3 regions of the Bradyrhizobium sp. 137 genome follow, and region 3 is predicted to be linked to each of the others. Evidence: predicted binding sites of a transcription regulator. Region 3 holds the regulator's gene; each other region holds the start of a gene.
The links. The regulator PhoB, encoded in region 3, activates phosphate uptake and scavenging genes when phosphate is short. The targets are predictions, from matches to a motif close to TGTCATNNANCTGTCAT.
Positions count from the first base shown of each region.

Region 1: a site for PhoB is predicted at 1,230-1,246, ahead of phnF (phosphonate metabolism transcriptional regulator PhnF). Genes of this name have one in related genera too.
Region 2: a site for PhoB is predicted at 841-857, ahead of IVA78_RS33995 (RNA degradosome polyphosphate kinase). Genes of this name have one in related genera too.

Region 1 is NZ_JADPKU010000067.1:27,423-29,672, reverse strand. Features, by position in the region: gene IVA78_RS21200 (carbon-phosphorus lyase complex subunit PhnI) at 1-91, opposite strand, end outside; gene phnH (phosphonate C-P lyase system protein PhnH) at 96-704, opposite strand; gene phnG (phosphonate C-P lyase system protein PhnG) at 709-1,173, opposite strand; gene phnF (phosphonate metabolism transcriptional regulator PhnF) at 1,281-2,012, shown strand; gene phnE (phosphonate ABC transporter, permease protein PhnE) at 2,201-2,250, opposite strand, start outside.
Region 2 is NZ_JADPKU010000129.1:302,237-304,486, reverse strand. Features, by position in the region: gene IVA78_RS34005 (CDP-alcohol phosphatidyltransferase family protein) at 1-27, shown strand, start outside; gene IVA78_RS34000 (DnaA/Hda family protein) at 113-790, shown strand; gene IVA78_RS33995 (RNA degradosome polyphosphate kinase) at 930-2,250, shown strand, end outside.
Region 3 is NZ_JADPKU010000055.1:54,501-56,750, forward strand. Features, by position in the region: gene IVA78_RS16695 (GcrA family cell cycle regulator) at 173-685, shown strand; gene phoB (phosphate regulon transcriptional regulator PhoB) at 946-1,653, opposite strand; gene phoU (phosphate signaling complex protein PhoU) at 1,668-2,250, opposite strand, start outside.

The sequences.
Region 1 (2,250 bases), on a different contig from region 3:
CCGGAACGCTTGGGTCACCGCGCCGCGCGTTTGCAAGCAGGAGATGGGCGTTCTCGATGGCGCGTTCGCCGCCTTTGACTGCGACATACATGCGGTCAGCTTTCCTTGTTCGCGACGCGGGTGGTGCGCGGGATCGCAACCACCGCATCATCGGCAACCAGCACCACATCGAGGCCGCGCGGAAACAGCGCCTCGTTGAACCGCAGGCGCTCGAACAGGTCGAACGGCTTGATCGACGCCTGGAGCGTCGTGGTGCCATCGATGCCGGGGCCGCGCAGCTCGACGCTGCGTCCCGAGCCCAGACTATCGACCTGAAGGATCAATGTGGTCGAGCGATCGGGATATTCGTTGGTGCCGAGCGCGAAGCATTCGAGCGGCGGCAGCGCCGCGCCGTCGCTGATCAGCGCGAAGCTGGCAATCGAAGTGTCCTGCACCACCGGCGCGCCAGTGTGGAACTTGAGCCATTTCATCACGTCGGAAGTTTCTGCCATGCGCGCATCGAGCCAGAGTGGCGTGTCGTGATCGAACAGCGTCAGTGCGATCGCGGCGGTGCCGCGCATCATCGTATGGGGCGCTCCGGCTGTCGGGACGATGCGCTGGACCGAACCCGGCCGCGCCATCGCATCCATGACCGAACGAAAGGTCGATTGCGCCGACAGAACCCTGTCGGCGAAACCCGGCGGCAGTTCCGCAATCGTGGTCATGATCTCACCCCTCACCGCGCACCATGGTGTAGAAATCAACCTTCGTCGCGGCGGTCTTCCCCGCTGCCTGCTGGCGCATCGTCATAAGCTGCTCGCGCAACGGCGCGATAATTTCGCGCTCGACGGCTGCGCCAAAATCGCTGGACTGCACCAGCGCGTCGCACAGCGCGATCAGCCGCGCCTTCTCACCATCGCGGCCGAGCGTGTAGCCGAAGCCGACCTCGCCACTGGCAAGCCGGACCGCCGCACGCGACACCGTGGCTTCGCCGAGGTTGAACGGTGCGCCGTCGCCGCCGACCCGGCCGCGCAGCATGACGAGACCGTTTTCGCCTTCGCGCAGATTTTGATGGGCCGGCAGGGCGAGTGCGCGGAGGCGGGCGGCGATCTCGCCCGCCTCCGCGTGCGCCAGCACGGCCATCGCGGCCTTGCGCTGGGCTTGCTGGTTATTCTGCTGGGTCACGAAATCCACCGAACTTGCCGATTCTAAGTTGTCTATGATACTAGACAACTTCATAAAGGAGCGCCATGACTGTTTCGTGACAAAGGCCTGATTTCTGAGCTAGGCTGACCAGCGATATGAGCATGCAAGACACTGCATCGTCGGGCGTCGCGCTGTGGCGCCTCGTCGCCGACGGCATCGAGCGCGGTATCGCCGACGGCCGCTTTGCCGCCGGCGACAAATTACCGGGCGAGATGGAGATCGCGGAAACCTACCGCGTGAACCGCCACACCGTGCGGCGCGCGCTGGCCGCGCTGGCCGAGCGCGGCCTGGTCCGGGCCGAGCGCGGCAGCGGAACCTATGTCGAGGCGCAGAGGCTGGCCTATCCGCTGCGCTCGCGCACCCGGTTCTCCGAGATCGTCGGCGCCGGCGGCCGCGAGCCGCGCGGCCAGTTGATCGAGACCTCCAATGAGGTCGCGACCCGGGAGCTGGCGCGCGAGCTCGGCTTGAAGGCCGGCGCGGCGCTGGTGCGGATCGAGGCGATCCGCCTTGCCGATCGCACGCCGATCTGCGTCTCCACCACCTGGCTGTCGGCTGAGTTGTTTCCGGGCGCAGGCGCCGTGTTCGCCGCGACGCGCTCGATGACGAAGTTGCTGGAGCACTACGGCATTCGCGACTACCGCCGCGGCGCGACCCGGATAACGGCCGGCATCATCGACGCGACTGACGCCGCCCGGCTCGATCTTGCACTGGGACGACCGATCCTGGTGGTCGATGCCACCGACCACGCTCTCGACGGCAAGCCGCTGGTGACCAAGCACTCGCGGTTTGCAGCAGAGCGGGTGGAGTTTTTGGTGGACAACGGGTGAGCTGCCGCCCTCTTCCCCTCTCCCCTTGTGGGAGAGGGTGGCTCGCCGCGGAGCGGCGAGACGGGTGCGGGGTTCTCTCCGCGAATCCGGCTCTCATTTGAATGCGCGGAGACGGACCCCTCATCCGGCGCTTCGCGCCACCTTCTCCCACAAGGGGAGAAGGGAAGAAGACTGCGGCCGCAGCTGAGTTAAGCGACAACCCTTCGCCCAATGATCGCAAAGCGCAGCTTGCCGGAAA
Region 2 (2,250 bases), on a different contig from region 3:
CACATGAGCACGATCGAGGCCAAATGAGTGGATGTGGCCCCGCAAAAGGCCAACTCCCGCTCGAAAGTCGAATCCAAACGAGGCCGGGACGCCGGCATGGAGCAAGGCAAGCGTGGCAGGCCGCGTTCATCCCCGACAATTGGCGTTTTCGCTTCCGCATGCGGAAAGCCTCAGCCGGGACAATTTCCTCGAGGGCCCCGCCAACGCGGCCGGTCTCGGCCTGATCGACGCCTGGCCGGAATGGCCGAACCGGATCATGTGGCTGACCGGCCCCGAAGGCAGTGGCAAGAGCCATCTCGCCGCGATCTGGGCCGAGGTATCAGGCGCCCGCTCGACCACGGCCAATGCGCTGGCCGCCGCCGCGGTCCCGGGCGCGCTCGCGACCGGAGCGCTGGTCGTCGAAGATCTCAAGGCGAAAGAGTTTGACGAGCGCGCCCTCTTCCACCTGATGAACCTCGCCCGCGAGGATGGCGCCTACGTCCTCTTCACCGGGCGCGAGCTACCCGCATCGCTCGAGATCGAGCTTCGCGACCTGCGCTCGCGTCTGCGCGCCGTGCCGGTGGTCGCGTTGCTGTCGCCGGACGACCAGCTTTTCCGCGGCCTGATCGTCAAATTCTGCGCTGACCGCCAGCTCACGGTGGATGAGAACATCGTCAGCTACCTCGCTACCCGGCTGGAGCGATCCTCGGCCGCCGCCCGGCAGGCGGTAGAATTGCTCGACAGCGAGGCCCTGCGGCTTGGCCGCCCCGTCACCCGGGCGCTGGCGGCCGAGCTGCTTCGGGACGTCTGACCAGTTCGCTGGCACCAGCCGCTTGACGCGGCGGAGCGGCGGAACATCAATGTCATCGAAACGTCATCGCTCTAACACATGCTCCCACCGATTTTGCGCGTAAGTCGCAATTGGGGTGAACTGGATGGATCGACTTCTCATGGACTCTGCGCAAGCTGTTGAAATCAAAGAAAAAGCCCCGGAAACGGAGAGCCTGCCGGCGATCGCTTCGAGCCCCGAACGGTTCATCAACCGCGAGCTGTCCTGGCTGCATTTCAACCGCCGTGTCCTGGAAGAATCGGTCAATCCCAGCCATCCCATGCTGGAGCGGGTGCGATTCCTGTCGATCTCGGCAAACAATCTCGACGAGTTCTTCATGGTCCGCGTCGCCGGCATCAAGGCCCAGGTGCGCGAGGGCATTGCCGAGCGCAGCCCGGACGGCCTGACCCCGTCGGAGCAGCTTGCCTTGATCAATCGTACCGTCTCCCAACTTGCCTCCGACCAGCAGGCGATCTGGCGCGACCTGCGCGGCACGCTCGCCGAGGTCGGCATCGTCCTGGTCGACGGCAAGGACGTCACCAAGCCGGAACGGACCTGGATCGAGGACTACTTCCTCAATAACGTGTTCCCGCTGCTGACTCCCCTCGCAATCGATCCGGCCCACCCCTTCCCGTTCATTCCTAGCCTCGGCTTCACCATCGCGCTCCAGCTCACGCGCGCTGCCGACGGCAAGCAGATGAACGCCCTGATCCGCATGCCCGGCAAGATCGACCGCTTCATCCGCCTGCCGGCCGAAGGCAAGGCCGTCCGGCTGATTTCGCTGGAGCAGGCAACCGCCCTGTTCATCAACCGTCTCTTCCCCGGCTATAATCTGCATGGCCAGGGCGCTTTCCGCATCATCCGCGACTCCGAGCTCGAAATCGAGGAAGAGGCCGAAGACCTCGTTCGCCTGTTCGAGACCGCGCTGAAGCGGCGCCGCCGCGGGTCGGTGATCCGGCTCGAGATCGACGCCAAGATGCCGGAGCAGCTGCGCAGCTTCGTGCAGCATGCGCTGTCGACGGCTGACGACGAGGTGTTTCTCGTCGACGGCGTGCTCGCCATGAACGAGCTTTCGCAGCTCACTCGTCTCGACCGTCCCGACCTCGAATTCACCCCTTACGTGCCTCGCCATCCCGAGCGCGTGCGCGAGCATGCCGGCGACGTCTTCGCTGCGATCCGGCAGAAGGATCTCATCGTCCATCACCCCTACGAATCCTTCGACGTGGTGGTGCAGTTTCTGCAGCAGGCCGCGCGCGACCCAGATGTAGTCGCGATCAAGCAGACGCTCTACCGCACCTCCAACAACTCGCCGATCGTGCGTGCGCTCGCCGAAGCCGCCGAGGCCGGCAAGTCGGTCACGGCGCTGATCGAGCTGAAGGCGCGCTTCGACGAAGAGGCCAACATCCGCTGGGCGCGCGACCTCGAGCGCGCCGGCGTGCAGG
Region 3 (2,250 bases):
CATCTCGTGCAGCGGTTCTGATCCCAAGAGTCCTCATGTACCGGCGTAAACGTTCGGGCGTCAGTCACGCGCCCGGCGAGCCTTAAGGGATTCTGACGGCACGGGTTTTTCAAGGCTTAAGCATTCGCTGTGAGGCCCCAGGATGGCGGCGCGCAACGAGGGAAAGGGTGCAATGACGGTTTTGACCTGGTCCGACGATCGCGTCGAGCAGCTGAAAAAGCTCTGGGAGGCCGGACTTTCGGCCAGCCAGATCGCGGCCGAGCTCGGCAATGTGACCCGCAATGCCGTGATCGGCAAAGTGCACAGGCTCGGCCTGTCGGGCCGCGCCAAGAGCCCTTCATCGGCAGCGCCGCGGCCGCGCAAGGCGCGGCCCGCGCAGCATATGATGCGGGTGACCCGGCCGATCTCGCGCGGCAACACCGCGCTGGCGCAGGCCTTCGAGGTCGAGGTGGAGGCCGAACCGGTCACCTACGACAACGTGGTGCCGATGAGTCAGCGGCTGTCGCTGCTGGAATTGAACGAGGCGACGTGCCACTGGCCGGTCGGCGATCCCTCCAGCCCGGACTTCTTCTTCTGTGGCGGCAAGGCGCTGTCAGGCCTGCCCTACTGCGCCCAGCACTCGCGCGTCGCCTATCAGCCGGCAGCGGATCGCCGGCGGGCGGCACCGAAGCCGAGCACGCGGTGATTATTTCCTGAGATCGAACCGGCAGCCGTCACGCGGTGACGGCGCAACAAACCCGACGTCGTCCCGGACAAGCGAAGCGCCGGACCGGGACCGATAGCCACCGCAAGCCGTGGTTACGGGGACTCGGAGTTACCTTTTCGCGCAACAACCACGTCCTGTGGCTATGCGTCCGGATCGGCGCTTCGCTCCGGACAACGCTGCGCGTTGCCGGGAGCTACGCTTGTCCGGGACGACGACCGAGCTTGGTGACGCAGTTGGGCCTACGTCTGCTCCGCCTTTGCAAACCGATCATCCAGCGCATAACCCGCGCCGCGGACGGTGCGGATCGGGTCCTGCTCGCGGCCGAGATTGAGCAGCTTGCGCAGGCGGCCGATATGGACGTCGACGGTGCGCTCGTCGATGTAGATGTCGCGGCCCCAGACGCTGTCGAGCAGCTGCTCGCGCGAGAACACGCGGCCGGGATGCTCCAGGAAGAACTCCAGCAGGCGATATTCGGTCGGGCCGAGATCGATCGGCCGGCCCGAGCGCGCGACGCGGCGCTTGTCGCGATCGAGCTCGATGTCGCCATAGGCGAGCACGGTGGCGAGCCGCTCGGGGCTTGCGCGCCGCAGAAGGCCCTTCACGCGCGCGAGCAGCTCCGGCACCGAGAACGGCTTGACGATGTAGTCATCGGCGCCGGTCGCAAGACCCCGCACCCGCTCGCTTTCCTCGCCGCGCGCGGTCAGCATGATGATCGGGAGCTGCTTGGTCTCGGGACGGGTGCGCAGCCGCCGACACAACTCGATGCCGGACAGTCCCGGCAGCATCCAGTCGAGCACGATCAGATCGGGGATGTGTTCCTTGAGGCGGGTGTCGGCGTCGTCGCCGCGCATTACCGTCTCCACGTCATAGCCGTCGCCTTCGAGGTTGTAACGGAGAAGCTCGGTGAGAGCTTCCTCGTCCTCAACCACCATAATGCGTGCGCCCATGTTGTCGTCGCTCCCTAGGTATTCGGTACCGTCGTGGCGAAGGTCGTCATGTCGCCCTTCGGCCGCTTGTCGGTGATCGCCTGCCCCTCGATCATGTAGAACACGGTCTCGGCGATGTTGGTGGCGTGATCACCGATGCGCTCGATGTTCTTGGCGCAAAACATCAGATGGATGCAGAACGAGATGTTGCGCGGATCCTCCATCATATAGGTGAGGAGCTCGCGGAACAGAGAGGTGCAGATGGCGTCCACTTCCTCGTCGCCCTTCCACACCGCCATCGCCGCCGGCAAATCGTGCGCGGCATAGGCATCCAGCACCGACTTGACCTGCTGCTGCACGAGGTCGGTCATGTGCTCCAGGCCGCGGAACAGTTTCAGCGGATGGAAGTCCGTCTCCAGCGCCGCAACGCGCTTGCCCATGTTCTTGGCGAGGTCGCCGATGCGCTCGAGATCGGTGGCAACGCGCATGGCGCCGACGATCTCGCGTAAATCCACCGCCATCGGCTGGCGGCGGGCGATGGTGAGCACGGCGCGCTCCTCGATGCGCTTCTGAAGCGCGTCGAGCTCGGCATCGGTGGTGACGACGCGCTGGCCGAGC